3 regions of the Pseudomonas sp. S09G 359 genome follow, and region 1 is predicted to be linked to each of the others. Evidence: riboswitches for the same ligand, from Rfam matches in the RefSeq annotation. Region 1 holds a riboswitch; each other region holds the start of a gene.
The links. Region 1 has a riboswitch for cobalamin ahead of cobO (cob(I)yrinic acid a,c-diamide adenosyltransferase). Riboswitches for the same ligand answer to the same signal wherever they lie in the genome.
Positions count from the first base shown of each region.

Region 2: it holds a riboswitch for cobalamin, as region 1 does, so the genes downstream of both, CXQ82_RS12655 (CbtB-domain containing protein) here and cobO (cob(I)yrinic acid a,c-diamide adenosyltransferase) in region 1, are expected to answer to the same signal.
Region 3: it holds a riboswitch for cobalamin, as region 1 does, so the genes downstream of both, CXQ82_RS21275 (ABC transporter substrate-binding protein) here and cobO (cob(I)yrinic acid a,c-diamide adenosyltransferase) in region 1, are expected to answer to the same signal.

Region 1 is NZ_CP025263.1:4,967,736-4,973,260, reverse strand. It holds gene CXQ82_RS22665 (AI-2E family transporter) at 1-448, shown strand, start outside; gene hda (DnaA regulatory inactivator Hda) at 652-1,356, shown strand; gene CXQ82_RS22655 (C40 family peptidase) at 1,570-2,214, shown strand; gene CXQ82_RS22650 (C40 family peptidase) at 2,359-2,898, shown strand; cobalamin riboswitch at 3,016-3,252, shown strand; gene cobO (cob(I)yrinic acid a,c-diamide adenosyltransferase) at 3,330-3,941, shown strand; gene CXQ82_RS22640 (cobyrinate a,c-diamide synthase) at 3,938-5,320, shown strand; gene bluB (5,6-dimethylbenzimidazole synthase) at 5,317-5,525, shown strand, end outside.
Region 2 is NZ_CP025263.1:2,815,447-2,820,971, forward strand. It holds gene nfuA (Fe-S biogenesis protein NfuA) at 1-2, shown strand, start outside; gene cobM (precorrin-4 C(11)-methyltransferase) at 255-1,001, opposite strand; gene CXQ82_RS12645 (cobalamin biosynthesis protein) at 1,072-1,464, opposite strand; gene CXQ82_RS12650 (CbtA family protein) at 1,461-2,165, opposite strand; gene CXQ82_RS12655 (CbtB-domain containing protein) at 2,177-2,365, opposite strand; cobalamin riboswitch at 2,461-2,668, opposite strand; cobalamin riboswitch at 2,711-2,911, shown strand; gene cobW (cobalamin biosynthesis protein CobW) at 3,004-4,071, shown strand; gene cobN (cobaltochelatase subunit CobN) at 4,075-5,525, shown strand, end outside.
Region 3 is NZ_CP025263.1:4,673,694-4,679,218, forward strand. It holds gene CXQ82_RS21260 (HAMP domain-containing sensor histidine kinase) at 1-778, opposite strand, end outside; gene CXQ82_RS21265 (ATPase domain-containing protein) at 788-2,254, opposite strand; gene CXQ82_RS21270 (hypothetical protein) at 2,251-2,685, opposite strand; cobalamin riboswitch at 2,804-2,998, shown strand; partial or broken gene CXQ82_RS21275 (ABC transporter substrate-binding protein) at 3,113-4,115, shown strand; gene CXQ82_RS21280 (iron ABC transporter permease) at 4,124-5,128, shown strand; gene CXQ82_RS21285 (ABC transporter ATP-binding protein) at 5,125-5,525, shown strand, end outside.

The DNA of each region.
Region 1 (5,525 bases):
ACTGCTGGTGATGCTGGCCCTGGGGATCATCTACGCGGCCGGCTTGATGGCTATTGGCTTGGAGCTGGGCCTGTTGATCGGCTTGATTGCCGGCCTGGCGGCTATCGTGCCGTACATGGGCTTTGTGATCGGTATCGGTGCGGCGTTGGTTGCCGGGCTATTCCAGTTCGGCGGCGACCTGTACCCGATGCTGGGGATTGTCGCGGTGTTCATGGTCGGCCAGGCCCTCGAAGGCATGGTGCTGACGCCATTACTGGTCGGCGATCGGATTGGCCTGCACCCGGTGGCGGTGATCTTTGCGATCCTGGCGGGCGGTGAGCTGTTCGGCTTTACCGGGATCCTGCTGGCGCTGCCGGTGGCGGCGGTGATCATGGTGCTGGTGCGCCATGTGCATGATCTATACAAGGATTCGGATGTGTATACGGGCGTCGAAGACCCGGACCTGTAACCGCTGCGTCACAAACCCGGCTTCGGCCGGGTTTGTAGTTTATGGCGATAGGCTGTCAAACTATTTGCGCAAAACCGCCAAGTTAACGCAAACCTTTGATTTTGCTTGTGGTCTGCTGCATTGTGCGCCCGGCGTCACGGGTATAAACTTTGCAAACTTTACACAGAGGCCACTAACGGTTCGTTTGGAGCCGTTCAGTCAGCATGAAACCGATTCAGCTGCCCTTAGGTGTGCGTCTGCGTGATGACGCCACCTTTATCAACTACTACCCAGGCGCCAATGCCGCTGCACTCGGCTATGTCGAGCGGCTCTGCGAAGCCGACGCCGGGTGGACCGAAAGCCTGATCTATCTGTGGGGCAAGCACGGCGTGGGGCGTACCCACCTGTTGCAGGCGGCGTGCCTGCGTTTCGAGCAGATGGGCGAGCCGGCGGTTTACTTGCCGCTGGCTGAGTTGATGGACCGCGGTATCGGCATCTTCGATCAGCTTGAGCAGTACGAACTGGTGTGCCTGGACGACCTGCAGGCCATCGCTGGCAAGGCGGAGTGGGAAGAGGCGCTGTTTCACCTGTTCAACCGCTTGCGTGACAGCGGCCGGCGCCTGCTGATTGCCGCGTCCACCTCGCCGCGTGAGCTGCCGGTCAAGCTGGCCGACCTCAAATCGCGCCTGACCCTGGCGCTGATCTTTCAGATGCGCCCCTTGTCCGACGAAGATAAATTGCGCGCCCTGCAGTTGCGCGCATCGCGTCGCGGCCTGCACCTCACCGACGAAGTCGGGCACTTCATTCTCACGCGTGGTACCCGCAGCATGAGCGCCTTGTTCGATTTGCTCGAACAGCTCGATCAAGCCTCGTTGCAGGCTCAGCGCAAGCTGACGATTCCCTTCCTCAAGGAAACCCTCGGCTGGTAGCCAAGCCTTTGTTTACGGGGCTTTTGGCAAATTCCAGGCGTCAGAAAACCCGCGTTTGGGCCGGTTTGGCCACGCAAATGGGTTGCATAGGGTGTTAAGGGCTTAGATGTCATAGTCCAAACAAGAAGTCACATAGATCACGATTGAATTTGCAAATCGATGTGATAGAGGGCATAGTCTCGGCTTCTTTACATATCAGCCACGGTCGTGCCCATGCTAAATCGCTTCGCACCCCTCGTGCCTCTCGCACTCGTTACCCTGTTGTTTGGTTGCGCCTCCCACCCTCAACAGGTGGTTGAGCAGCAAAAACCTCAACAACAATCCCAGGCAAAATTCGTCGCAGCGCAGTCCTCCACTGTCTATGAGGACGCTCTTTATAAAGAAGAGCAGGCCACTGAGAACGAACTCGCCAACTTCGGCGGCAACAAGCCTTACCAGCTTCCAGTCCTGGCCGACAGCATCCTCGAACGCGGCATGTCCCTGATCGGTACCCGTTACCGTTTTGGCGGTACCTCTGAAGCCGGTTTCGACTGCAGTGGTTTCATCGGCTACCTGTTTCGTGAAGAAGCTGGCATGAACCTGCCACGCTCCACCCGCGAAATGATCAACGTGAAAGCACCGTTGGTCGCACGCAACAACCTCAAGCCGGGTGATCTGCTTTTCTTTAGTACTGCAGGCCGTGGTCGTGTCAGCCATGCCGGTATCTACCTGGGCGATAACCAGTTTATCCACTCCAGCAGCCGCCGCAGTGGTGGTGTCCGGGTCGATAGCCTGGGTGACAGCTACTGGAGCAAAACCTTCATCGAAGCCAAGCGCGCACTCGCGATGGCCCCGACTACGGTTACCGCTAGCAAGTAAACTTAAAGTGATACTTGAAGTTTGACGTGTAAGCGCTAGAATCCCTGGATATTGTTGTAATCCGTTCGCGCGAGCTTTGCTTGCGCGTTCTGGTTTTCAGCGTTCGGCAGCGAAAGCCGCATCCAGACCAGGATTGTTCTGCACATGTCGACCTCGGCCCGCCTGATTCTTATCCTTTGCGCCGCGCTGCTCAGCGCCTGCGCAAGCCGACCACCGCCGCCCGCGCCTGTCGCGGTCAAGCCCAAGCCGGTGTTCAACTATTCCAGCCAGAATTATTCGCCTGCAGCCGAAGATGTGCTCTTCCGCGCGCTGGGCCTGGTTGGCACGCCGTATCGTTGGGGTGGCAATACGCCGGATTCGGGGTTTGACTGCAGTGGCCTGATCGGCTTTGTGTACCGTGACGCGGCGGGCATTTCCCTGCCGCGCACCACCCGCGAACTGATCGTGATGCGTGCCCAGGATGTCAGCGAGCAGAACCTGCAAACCGGCGACCTGCTGTTCTTCGCCACCGGTGGCGGCTCCCAGGTCAGCCACGCCGGCATCTACGTCGGCGAAGGCCGCTTTGTGCATGCGCCGCAAACCGGCGGTACGGTGAAGCTGGACACTCTGTCCAAGGCGTATTGGCAGAATGCCTACCTCAGCGCCAAGCGCGTACTGCCAGGGAATCTGGCGCGTAACCCCTGAATCGGCAAAAGATCCAAATGTGGGAGATTCTATGGTTGAGGCTTGCCCCTCAACCATACAATCTCCCACATTGGTTTTGTGGCGTCTTTAATTGACGCTCCACCCCCAACCCACTAACCTTCGCCGCTTGTTTCAGGTGCTCTGTGACCGGTGGGTCGACAGGGTGAAACAGGGAAGCCGGTGAGTGAGCGCACTTGTACACAGTGCTGCCGCGATCCCGGCGCTGCCCCCGCAACGGTAAATGAGAAAAACGCTGCCTTTTTGCCACTGTATCGCCTGAGATATGGGAAGGCGCAGCGTCGGCATGCCTGCCACTCATGAGCCCGGAGACCGGCCTGGACCATTCAACAGCATCACGGTGGGCGATGCTTGGCTGTCTGTATGTGTTTTTCCTGCCCGCCGTTTTTGTTCACTCCCAACGGAGAGCTGCCATGACCGATACCCCCGACCGCGACGAACGCCACCTGGCACGCATGCTGCGCAAAAAAGCCGTGATCGACGAGCGCATCGCCAACTCCCCCAACGAATGCGGCCTGCTGCTGGTGCTCACCGGCAATGGCAAGGGCAAGAGCAGCTCGGCGTTCGGCATGCTGGCCCGGGCCATGGGCCACGGTATGCAGTGCGGCGTGGTGCAGTTCATCAAGGGGCGTAACAGCACCGGTGAGGAGCTGTTTTTCCGCCGCTTCCCCGAGCAAGTGCGCTTCCATGTAATGGGCGAAGGCTTTACCTGGGAAACCCAGGACCGCCAGCGCGACATCGCCGCCGCCGAAGCCGCCTGGGCGGTGTCCCGTGAGCTGCTGCAAGACCCGGCCATTGGCCTGGTGGTGCTGGATGAGCTGAACATCGCCCTCAAGCACGGTTACCTTGACCTCGACCAGGTGCTTAGCGACCTGCAAGCCCGCCCGCCGATGCAACATGTGGTGGTCACCGGCCGTGGCGCCAAGCCTGAACTGATCGAAATGGGCGATACCGTTACCGAAATGGGCATGCTCAAGCACGCCTTCCAGGCCGGTATCAAGGCACAGAAGGGCGTCGAACTTTGAACCAGCCCCGTCATTGCCCGGCTGTCTTGATCGCCGCACCGGCGTCTGGCCAGGGCAAAACCACCGTCACCGCCGCGCTGGCCCGTTTGCACCGCAACCTGGGGCGCAAGGTACGCGTGTTCAAATGCGGCCCGGACTTCCTCGACCCGATGATCCACGAGCGCGCCAGCGGTGCGCCGGTGTATCAGTTGGACATGTGGATGGTGGGCGAGCAGGAAAGTCGTCGCCTGCTGTGGGAAGCAGCGGGGGAGGCCGACCTGATCCTGATCGAAGGCGTGATGGGGCTGTTCGACGGTACGCCGTCCAGCGCCGACCTGGCGCGGCACTTTGGCGTGCCGGTGCTCGGCGTGATCGACGGCACCGCCATGGCGCAGACCTTCGGCGCACTGGCCCTGGGCCTGGCGCGCTACCAGCCGGACCTGCCGTTCGCCGGGGTGCTGGCCAACCGCGTCGGCACCCTGCGCCATGCGCAATTACTCGAAGGCAGCCTCACCGAAGGCCTGCGTTGGTACGGCGCGCTGTCCCGCGAAACCGGGATCGAACTGCCCAGCCGTCACCTCGGCCTGGTGCAGGCCAGTGAGCTGAATGACCTCGACGTGCGCCTGGACGCCGCCGCCCAAGCCCTGGGCAGCAGTTGTGAAGTCGCGTTGCCGCCACCGGTGACCTTCGCCGCTCCACAGGTGATCGAGGCCGAGCCATTGCTGGCCGGTGTGCGCATTGCGGTGGCGCGTGACGAAGCCTTCGCCTTTACCTATGGCGCCAGCCTCGACCTGCTGCGGGCGATGGGCGCCGAGCTGAAATTCTTTTCTCCGATCCACGATCGCGAATTGCCTGACGCCGACAGCCTCTATCTGCCCGGTGGTTATCCGGAGCTGCATCACAAGGCCTTGTCGGAAAACACCCCGATGCTTGACGCCATTCGTGCCCATCACGCCGCCGGCAAGCCCTTGCTCGCCGAGTGCGGCGGCATGCTCTATCTGCTCGACTCGCTCACCGACGTCGACGGCACCCGCGCCGAACTGGTCGGCCTGTTGCAGGGCGACGCGGTGATGCAAAAGAAACTCGCGGCCCTGGCCCTGCAAAATGTCGAGCTGCCGGAAGGCACATTGCGCGGGCATACCTACCACCATTCCTTGACCACCACGGCGTGGGAGCCCATCGCGCGCGGCCTGAGCCCCAATGGTGGGCGCGGCGCCGAGGCGGTGTATCGGCAGGGGCGGATGACTGCGTCCTACGTGCACTTTTACTTTCCGTCGAATCCGGCAGCGGTGGCCGCGTTATTTTTGCCTGACAAGGAGACCGCCATCGGGGGCAAGCCCCCTCCCACATTTGGAACGCGGTCAACTGTGGGAGGGGGCTTGCCCCCGAAGAGGCCATGACCGACAACGCCTTCCCCGAGGCCGACCGCCAGGCCGTCTACCGCGCCATCGCCGAACGCCGCGATATGCGCCACTTCAGCGGCGGCAGCGTGGCCCCCGAATTGCTCCAGCGCCTGCTCCAGGCCGCGCACCAGGCGCCGAGCGTGGGCTTGATGCAACCGTGGCGCTTTATCCGCATCAGCGACCGCCAGCTGCGTGGGCAGAT
Region 2 (5,525 bases), 2.2 Mb from region 1:
GAGTAAGGCGTTCACTGCGAACAAAAAAACGGCGCCCCGTGAGCGCCGTTTTTTATGCTTGTATTTCAAATGGTTACGCTATCTTCCTAACAAAGCAGATCAACTGTGGGAGGGGGCTTGCCCCCGATAGCGGTGTGTCAGTCGCCTCATGAGTAGCCTGATACATCGCCATCGGGGGCAAGCCCCCTCCCACATTTTGTTTTGTATTTAGTCAATTAAATCAGTGTCTTGTCTAGTTTTTATAAAGTAAAAACTCATGGGCGATAGAGATGCGCATGCCCAGCCCGATACAGCGATGATTCACTGAAATTGTCACTGGCCAACACCCGTCCCACCACAATCAGCGCCGTGCGCTTGAAACCTTTGGCCGCGACTTTTTCAGCGATATCGCTGAGGGTGCCAATCGCCCAATCCTGATCCGGCCAAGTTGCGCGGTGCACCACGGCAATCGGGCAATCTGCGCCATAGTGCGGCAGCAGTTCGGCGACGATCTTCTCCAGATGGTTGACCCCCAGGTGAATCGCCATGGTCGTGCCGTGCTGCGCCAGGCTGTCGAAGGCCTCGCCGGCGGGCATGCTGGTTTTGTCGGCATAGCGGGTCAGGATCACGCTCTGGGCGATATCCGGCAACGTCAGTTCGGCCTCCAGCAACGCTGCGCACGCGGCCACCGCCGTAACGCCGGGGATGATCTGGAACGGGATACCCAGCTCACGTAGCAGGCGGATCTGCTCGCCAATCGCGCCGTACAGGCTCGGGTCGCCGGAGTGCACGCGGGCCACGTCCTGGCCTTTTGCGTGCGCCGCCTTGATCAGGTCAATAATCTGTTCCAGGTGCAGCGCTGCGCTGTTGACCACCTGTTCAGCCTGATGCCCCTCCAGTACCGCCGCCGGCACCAGCGAGCCGGCATAGATGATCACCGGGCAACTACGGACCAGCCGCTGGCCTTTGACGGTGATCAATTCCGGGTCGCCGGGGCCGGCGCCGATGAAGTAGACGGTCATGCAAAATTCCTGTCGAAAAACGGGCGAGCATGAAGACTGCTCATGTTCGCAAAGGGCGATTATCGAGGTTTTAGCCGGCGCAGGCCAACGCAAAGGTGGCCTGGGCGTTTTTTTGGCGAGTGATCAGCAGGCGGGCAGGGGCGTCGGCGAGGTTTTCGGCGAGGGCCAAGGCGGCGCTTTCGGCGATGCCGTAGCAGCCAGTATGGGTGAATGCGACGGCCGATTTATGGCTCAAGCGGCTTTCATACACGGCTAATTGCTCGACGCTGAAGCACTGCAAGGGCAGCTGCAGGCGCTCGGCCAGCGCGAGCAGCCCCGGCTCATCCTGCTTCAGATCGACGCTCGCCAGCGCGGTAATGCGCTGGCGGTCGATCCCACCTTCGGCCAGGGCGCGGTCAAACAGCGCCAGCAGGGTGTGCACTTCGCAGCCCCGCTGGCAGCCCAGGCCGACCACCAGGGTCATGCCGAGTAGTGGTCGTCGCGGTTGCGGCGGAACAGCCAGGCGCTGATCAGGCCCAGGGCCAGCCAGAACACCACGTTGGTCAGCTGCGACGCGATCTTGAACTGCGCTTCCAGTGCTTCCGGGGCCAGCATCGAATGCACTTCCGGTTGTGGCGCACCGATCACGTGGGGCACGGCCAGGATCGCCACGCCCAGCACTTTGAGCAGCCAGTTGCGGCCGAACACCAGCAGCGCAATGCCGACGGCGGTAGAGGCGGCGGTACCGATCCACCAGATCTGGCGTTGCGCCAGGTCGGCAGCGGCGGTGCCCGGCAACTCCGGCGGCAGGCCCAGGGTGGGCGCCAGCACGAAGGTGGCGTAGCCGGCCAGGCCCCACAGCAGGCCTTGGGCGGTGCGGGTCGGGGTGCGCAGGGTGTAGAGGCCCGCCAGCATCAGGGCAAAGCCGACGGCGACCACCAGGTTGCCACCGGTGGTGGACAGCACGCGCTGCCAGCCGTCTTGCGGCTCCCAGGCCTCGGCGTCATGGCTGTGCTCGGCGGCGCCAGCGGCGTGTGCATGGGCCACTTCGGTGGCGGCCGGGGCGTTTTCAAAGGTTTCCGCCTGCAGGATCAACGGGGCGACCCAGAAACTTTGCAGCAGAGTCAGCAGCAGGGCGGCCAACAGGCCGGTGAAGCCTGCGGTTTGGGCAATACGCTTGATCATGTCGGCAGGCCTCAGTGGCACGGGAACGCGGCGCTGTGGCGGGTATCGTGAGCGGCGTTGTGCACCGCCTCGATATGCGAGAAACCGGCGAAATACACCAGGCACGCACCGAGGATCGACGCACCGATGGCGGCGGTCAGGCGCTGGCTCAGGGTTGAGGTGCTGCTGGCGGTGTGCGAAGTGCTGCTGATGATCGACATGGCGCGTCCCTTACGAGTGTCAGGGTGCACAGGCGCATGAAAACCCCGCGAGCCAGGCACGCAGGGTTCTGAACAGCGCCCGCCCACCGCGGGTTTGTTATCTGAATTTTTCGGGCCGGTCTCCGGGCTTGCGAGGGGATTCTGGTTAGAGTCCTGAAAGCATCGCCTTCCCATGCACGTGCACAGTGGCCATGACGCTTCGCTCGCTTACCGTTGCGGGGGCAGCACCGGACTTACCATAGACCATGGCTCACCGGTTTCCCGTTTCACCCCGTGAGGGGCACCCGAAACAAGATGTGTAGGAGAGCATGGGCGGGCGACGGTAGTCAAATGCAGCGTGCCCCTGTAGCCTTGCACCTTCGAGGTTCTTCGGCCCAGGCCGGAGCTAAGAAGGGAACGCGGTTCAAGCCGCGGCTGCCCCCGCAACTGTGAAGGGTTCAGTTGACTGCCACGCCACTGCCGATACGGCGGGAAGGCGCAGCCAGCGCCGGTCGCAAGACCCGTAAGCCCCAAGCCAGGAGACCTGCCTCGCAACCGATTTTCTACTTTAACCGGGCGGGGTGATCCGGTGACGAAATCCGCTTCTGCGCGCCGCCGCAGGGCCTATCGTCCCGTATGCCCGCCCCAAAGGGCATCCGATGAAAACACTGGCCAAACTCCCCGTCACCATCGTTACCGGCTTCCTCGGCTCGGGCAAGACCACGTTGCTGCGCCACATGCTCGACAACGCCCAGGGCCGTCGCATTGCCGTGATCGTCAACGAATTCGGCGAGTTGGGCATCGACGGTGAAATCCTCAAGCAATGCTCCATTGGCTGCACCGAGGAAGAAGCCAACGGCCGCGTGTACGAGCTGGCCAACGGCTGCCTGTGCTGCACCGTGCAGGAAGAGTTCTTCCCGGTGATGCGCGAGCTGGTTGCCCGCCGTGGTGACCTCGACCATATCCTCATCGAAACCTCCGGCCTGGCCCTGCCAAAACCCTTGGTGCAAGCCTTCCAGTGGCCGGAAATCCGCAGCGCCTGCACGGTTGATGCGGTGATCACCGTAGTCGACAGCCCGGCCGTGGCCGCCGGCACCTTCGCCGCGTTCCCGGACCAGGTGGATGCCCAGCGCAAGCTCGACCCGAACCTGGATCACGAATCGCCGCTGCACGAACTGTTCGCCGACCAACTGGCCAGCGCCGACCTGGTGATCCTGAATAAATCCGACCTGATCAGCGCCGAAGACCTGGCCCGCGTGCGTCTGGAAGTCGCTGAAGAACTGCCGCCTGCGGTGAAGATCATCGAAGCCAGCAGCGGTCGCCTGCCGCTGGACGTGCTGATCGGCCTGGGCGCCGGCTCCGAGGAGCATATCGACGGTCGCCACAGCCATCACGATCATCACCACGAAGGTGAAGACGACCACGACCACGACCACGACGCCTTCGATTCCATCTCCATTGACCTGCCCCAAGCCGACGAAGCGCTGCTGCTCGACGCCTTGACCCAACTGGTGGTGCAACACGGCATCCTGCGCGTCAAAGGCTTCGCTGCCATCCCGAACAAGCCGATGCGCCTGCTGATCCAGGGCGTGGGCACGCGCTTCGACAAGCACTTCGACCGTGCCTGGGGCGCTGACGAAGCCCGCATCACGCGGCTGGTGCTGATCGGCCAGGAGCTGGACGCGGCAGGCCTTGAAGCGCAATTGCGCGCTGCCCTCAGCGTTTAACCCATGCACCTGCTCAGGACTCAGCCCGGTGGTTTTGTCTCGGACGACAATATTGCCGACCTTGGACAAACTCCCGCCGAGCTGGTGATCCTCTGCAGCGGTGATTCCAGCCTGGCACTGCTGGCCGAAGCGGCGCAGCAGTTGCCCGAGGATTACCCCAGTTTCCGCCTGGCCAACCCGATGCAGGTGCAGAACCACGCCTCGGTCGACTTGTACGTCGACGAGGTGCTGCGCCACGCCAAGGTCATCCTGATTTCGCTGCATGGCGGCATCGGTTATTGGCGTTACGGTATCGAGCGGTTGGTGGAATTGGCCGAGCGCGGCGTGCAGCTGATCCTGGTGCCGGGCGATGACCGCCCCGACCCGGAACTCAGCGGCCTGAGTACCGTGGGTGTCGAGGCGCGCGACCGTCTGTGGCACTACCTGCGCCAGGGTGGCCTGGGCAATGCTCTGGATTTTTATCGCTGCCTCGCAAGTGGCTATCTGGGCCGCGACTATGCCTGGGCCGAGCCGCAGACACTGCCGCGCACTGCGATTTATCACCCGCATACAGCCAATGCGAGCCTGCCTGACTGGCAGGCGGATTGGCGCGCCGAGTGGCCGGTGGCGGCGGTGCTGTTCTACCGCTCCCACTTGCAGGCGGCCAACACCGGTTTTATTGACGTGTTCTGCCAACGTTTGCAGGCGGCGGGCCTCAACCCGTTGCCGATGGCGGTGGCCAGCTTGAAGGAGCCCGGCTGCCTGGCGGTGGTCGAGGACCTGCTGGACGAAGTAGGCGCGGCGGTGATTCTGAATACCACCGGCTTTGCCCAATCCAGCCCCGAAGCGCCGCACCTGCGCCCGTTTCGTCGCAATATCCCGGTGATTCAGGCGATCTGCGCCCAAGACAACCAACCCGGCTGGGAGGCCAGTGAGCAGGGCCTGGGCCCGCGCGACCTGGCGATGCACATTGCCTTGCCGGAGTTGGACGGGCGCATTATCAGTCGGCCGATCAGCTTCAAGGACCTGGCCTGGCGCAGCGAGCGCAGCCAGTCGGACGTGGTGTGCTACCGCGCCGCGCCCGAGCGTATGGATTTTGTCGCCGAGCTGGCGCGCCGCTGGGTCGAGTTGGCGCGGGTGCCGAATGCCGACAAACGCATCGCCCTGATCCTCGCCAACTACCCGACTCGCGACGGTCGCATCGGCAACGGCGTGGGCCTGGACACGCCGGCCGCCGCGCTGAATATCCTGCGTGCCCTGCAGGCCGAAGGTTACCCGCTGCCGGATACGCTGCCGCAAAGCGGCACCGCGCTGATCCATGATCTGCTCGGCGGCGTGACCAACGACCTCGACAGCCTCGACCTGCGCCCCTGCCATCAAAGCATGGCGTTGGACGACTATGAGGCGATGTTCAAGCGCCTGCCGCCCGCCAACCAGCAAGCCGTGCTGGAACGTTGGGGCGCACCCCATAACGA
Region 3 (5,525 bases), 290 kb from region 1:
CTGTGACGGTCACCGACAGCACAATACGGCCCCCCACCGGCGTGTACTTGGCCGAGTTGGCCAGCAGGTTGTTCAGGATCTGCGCAAGGCGCCCGGGGTCACCACTCACCGTCAACGGGCCATCGGGCAGATGGGCCTCAAAGTGCTGATTTTTCGCACGCATCACCGGGCCACAGGCATCAATAGCGCTGCGGAGGATGTACAGCATGTCGACCTTGCGCCGCTCGACACGCAGTTTGCCCGTGCTGACGCGGGACACGTCCAACAGGTCATCCACCAGCTGTGAAATATGCTGCACCTGGCCTTCGATCAGCTCACGCATGCGCGGCAGCTGGTCACTCGGCAGGCGCACCATGCGCTCGGCGATCATGCTGATCGGCGTCAACGGGTTGCGCAGCTCATGCGCCACCATCGCCAGGATACTTTTCTGCTGGCCCAGCGCGCGCTCGGCCGTGGCCTGCAGGTCTTGAGCGCTGAGCGCAGCAATGACCAACTGCGCATTCGCCTCGCGAAGCTCCTGGTACAAACGCTGTTCTTCCACGCGTGGCGGGCTGGCCGCGTCGGATTGCGCGAGCAGGATCGCCACGACCAGTTGCTGGTTGGCCTCGATCACTTGCTCGACCTGCTGGGTATCCACCAGGCGGCTGCTGACGTCACTCAGTTGCTGTTGCAGGGCGGCGAGCACGGCGCGGGCCTCGACGGTTTTCTGGCCAAGCAGGAACAGCTCGTGGGCCGCTGTATTCAGCTCACTGTCATTCTTGCCGCCGGTTTCACTCATGAGCCGGGCTCACACATGTTTGTCTCCCGTCGAAACCTGTTTGGTCGGGCGCCCACCCAACAAGCCTTCCTGCTCCGGCAACATGTCGCGAATCTGCAGGCCGTTATCGTCGATGTAGTACTGGCGCAGTTGATCCGAGTGAGCGCTGGCGCGAACCTTGACCACCGCCATGATGCGCAGCAAGCGGCTCTCTACTTCGATGTAGCGCTGCACGATGATCGCATCGGTGAGGAACGCCGTGCCGTAGGGGCTGAAACGCAGGTCGGTGTAACGGTCTTCCAGCTCCGATGTCATCAACACGCTGACCCCGGCCCCGGTCAACGCGGTGACCATGCGCGACAACGACTCGCGGAAATCCGCGCGAAAGGTCGGCGCCAGCGCCAGTTCAAAGCCCGACAGCGAATCGATCACCACGCGGGAGGCGTTCAAGCGGCTGATCTCACCGAGCAGCAGTTGCACGATCTCGTCAATCGACAGGTCCGGCGCGCGGCTGTCCACCAGGCCCACCTGCCCATTCTTGATCAACTCGGCCAACTGCGGGTTCTGCGAATGATTGGGCCGCTGCTCGAAGACGGCGATGACCCCGGTCTCACCGTTGCGCGCGCCCTCGGCCAGAAAGGTCGCGGCCAGAATGCTCTTGCCCGAGCCCGACGGCCCGGCCACCAGCAGCGAATAGCCGCGAGGCAGGCCGCCGCCGAGCATTTCATCAAGGGCCGGCACGCCCATTTTCAGGCGCGTGATCGGGAACGTCGGCGGCACTTCAACCGACCGGTTGAGGGCGGCCGGCGGGAACACCTTGATCCCCGAAGTGGCAATCCGGAAAGTGTGCAGCCCCGGCAAGGTCGGTTGGCCGCGCATTTTCATGATTTCCATCTTGCGCACCATCGAATTGCGCTCGACGCTCTGCCGCAGCCAGATCAGGCCGTCTGCCACAGTGAAGATCGGATTGGTGTCGGTTTCGGTGAAATACTCGCCGATCAGGAAGGTCGTCGCCTGCCACGTCGTCATCAACATGCCCAGTTGCTGGATGAACTGCGGCAAGTTGTTGTTGGGGTTGTGCTGGGTCTGGCTGGCCAGCACCACGGAGCGGAACGAATCGACGAAGACCAGCGACGGCGAATGCGCCTCGACCTCACTGACGATGCGCCGCAACACTTCGTCCAGATCACCGGCCAGGGTGTCGTCTGCCAGGTTGATATAGCGAATCGACTGGTTGATGGCTTCATCGTCGAAGAAATCGAACTGCTGCTGATAACGCAGCATCTTCAGCGGCGGCTCCCCGAGCACGGTAAAGAACAGCGCCGGGCGCTCGGGCGTGGCCAGGGCGAACATCATCTGGTGCGCGAGGGTGGTTTTGCCACATCCCGGAGGGCCGGCGATGAGGTTGAACGAAAACTCCGGCAGGCCACCGCCCAGGACCTCGTCCAGTCCTGGCACACCCGTGGCCAGACGGTTGATAGTCACTTTGGTGCTCATGGCGAAATTTCCTGCGAAGAGGTGTCGCTCGAAGGAGGCAGCCACACACCCACCAGCAAACGTGCGGTGAGTGAAGGCCCGATCAGCGTGGTCAGGAGTTCGTAGAGGGTTGTCAGCAACACCTCACCGAAAAACCGCGCATCGGTCTCGTTTTGCTCGACGAGAACGGATTTGAGGGCAAGCAGATCCATCGCCGCCGGCACGCTGTCATAGCTGACGGCCAGGCGTGGATGGTTGGCGACGCACAGATGGAAGCTGCGCCGGTACAGCGCGGCAACGCCCTGCTGGCCGATTATGGGCGCCAGTGCTGCGTCCATATCCTGCAAAATCGAAACAATCGCCTCGGCGATGCTTGCAGTGTCAGCGTGCGGACCAACGCGGTGCACCAGAGTAGCTACAATCCGGCGGCTCTCTTCGCTAAGCGTGGGCATGTCTGACTGATTTCTGATGAACAGAGACTGATGGTACACCCTAAGCCGAGGTTTAGAGACCCCATCCGGGCCCGCGGGCCAAATGCGTACGGATGAGGTTCCCCCGGCCAGCCACGATCGACTACCATACCGCGCCGGTTCCCATACGGGACTAATAGGGAATTCGAAACGCGGTACACCGCGCCAATCGAAACTGCCCCCGCAACTGTAGGTGCTGAGCCTGCTCCTTGACGCCACTGGGCCTTGCCCGGGAAGGCCGGAGCGTGGCGACGACGCATCAGTCAGGAGACCTGCCGGCCGAGTAAGAACACTAACCGGCGGGGTGTCCGGGAAGGACGTCCTTGCCCTGCCCGCTCGGCAGCGCTCGAGGGTGTGTTTCCAAGCCGTACCGCCCCTGCTTCACCTACGGCTTTACGGAGATAGCCCCATGCTGCCACGCGTTACCGCCCTGATCACCGGCCTGGGTTTCTGTGCCCTGGCCCACGCGGCACCGACTCACTACCCGCTGACCGTCGAGAACTGCGGCATCAACGTGACCTTCCAGCAAGCCCCTGCACGCAGCGTGACCATCGGCCAGGCTGCCACCGAGATGCTTTACGCCTTGGGCGTGGGCGACAAAGTGGTCGGCACCTCGCTGTGGTTCAACAACGTGCTGGCGCAGTACAAGGCCCTGAACGATGGCATCGAACGCCTGGCCAATAACGAGCCGAGCTTCGAAGCGGTGATCGCCAAGCGCCCGCAACTGGTGGCGGCCGAGCTGGAATGGGTGGTCGGCCCGCAGGGCGTGGTGGGCACGCGCGAGCAGTTCCATGAGTTGAACATCCCCACCTACCTGCTGCCCTCCGACTGCGAAGGCAAGGACAACCTGGTGGGCGCCGACGGCACGCGGCTGGAGCCGTTCCGCATCGAGACCATCTATAAAAGTATCAGCCAACTGGCGCAGATCTTCGACGTGCAGGACCGCGGCCAGCAGTTGAACGACGAGCTCAAGGCGCGCCTGGCCAAATCCGTCGCCACCGTGCAGAGCAAGGGCCTCAAGCAGGCCAGCGCGTTGGTGTGGTTCTCCAGCTCCGAGATGGCCAGCGACCCGTATGTGGCCGGCCACAAGGGCATCCCGGAGTTCATCCTGCAAACGCTCGGCCTGACCAATGTGGTGCAGTCCGATGAAGAGTGGCCCGCCGTCGGCTGGGAAACCATCGCCAAGGCCAACCCGACCTTTTTGGTGATCGCACGTATGGACCGTCGCCGCTACCCCGCCGACGACCATGAAAAGAAACTCGCCTTCCTGCGCAGTGACCCGCAACATGGACGCGGTGAAAAACAACCGCATCATCATCCTCGATGCCCTGGCGTTGCAGGCCAGCATCCGCATGTTCGACGGCCTTGAACAACTGGCCACGGCCATCGACGGCTACGACCTGCGCAAATGAGTACAGGCGTGATCCGAACCCTACTCGCCCTGGCCCTGCTGCTGATCGCCGTGCTCGCCGGCGTGGCCATCGGCGAAACCGCCATCTCACCCCAGGTGGTGCTGCAGGTGCTCGCCAACAAACTTTGGGGCGCCAGTTACGTGCTGGACCCTATCGATGAGGGCGTGGTGTGGAACTACCGCCTGACCCGCGCCCTGGTCGCCGCCGCGTGCGGTGCCGGGTTGGCAACCTGTGGGGTGATTCTGCAGTCGTTGCTGCGCAACCCGCTGGCCGACCCGTACCTGCTGGGCATCAGCGCCGGCGCCTCGACCGGCGCGGTGTTGGTGGCGCTGATGGGCGTGGGCGGCGGTTTGATCTCGTTGTCGGCCGGTGCATTTGTAGGCGCCATGGCCGCCTTTGCCTTGGTAATTCTGCTCGCGCGGGCCAGCGGCTCCGTGAGCGGCACCGGGCAGATCATCCTCGCGGGCATCGCCGGTTCGCAGCTGTTCAATGCCCTCACCGCGTTCCTGATCACCAAGTCGGCCAGTTCCGAACAGGCGCGCGGCATCATGTTCTGGTTGCTCGGCAACCTCAGCGGCGTGCGCTGGCCCTCTGTGTGGCTGGCGGTGCCGGTGGCGGTCATCGGCCTGGCGGTGTGCCTGTGGCACCGGCGCGCGCTGGATGCGTTCACTTTCGGCAGCGACTCGGCGGCGTCCCTTGGCATCCCGGTACGTCGCGTGCAATTTGTGCTGGTGGGTTGCGCGGCGCTGGTCACGGCGGTGATGGTCTCGATTGTCGGCTCCATCGGTTTTGTCGGCCTGGTGATCCCCCACGCTGTGCGCCTGCTGCTTGGCACCGGGCACTCGCGTTTGCTGCCGGCCAGTGCGCTGGGGGGCGCGCTGTTTCTGATTGCCGCCGATGTGCTGTCACGCACGCTGATCAAGGGCCAGGTGATTCCGGTGGGCGTGGTCACCGCCCTGGTCGGTGCGCCAGTGTTTGCGTTGATTCTGATTGGCCGGAGAAACCCCCGATGAGCGTACTGAGCTGCAGCGGCTTGGGCTTCAAGGTGCGCGAGGCTGAGTTGCTGTGCGATATTCACCTGGACGTCGAGCAGGGCGAAACCCTCGGCATCGTCGGCCCGAACGGCTCCGGCAAATCCACCCTGCTCAAACTGCTCGCCGGCCTGCGGGCGCCCGCATCGGGCCAGGTGCAGCTTGGCGGTAAGCGCCTGGGCGAGCTGTCGCGCCGCGCCATCGCGCAACAGCTGGCGGTGGTGGAGCAACAGGCCGACACCGACGACGCCATCCGCGTCTTCGACGCCGTGGCGCTGGGCCGCACGCCCTGGCTGTCGGCGTTGAGCCCGTGGTCCGACGAAGATGACGCCATCGTGCGCCAGGCCCTGCACGATGTGGACGCCACGCACCTGAGCAC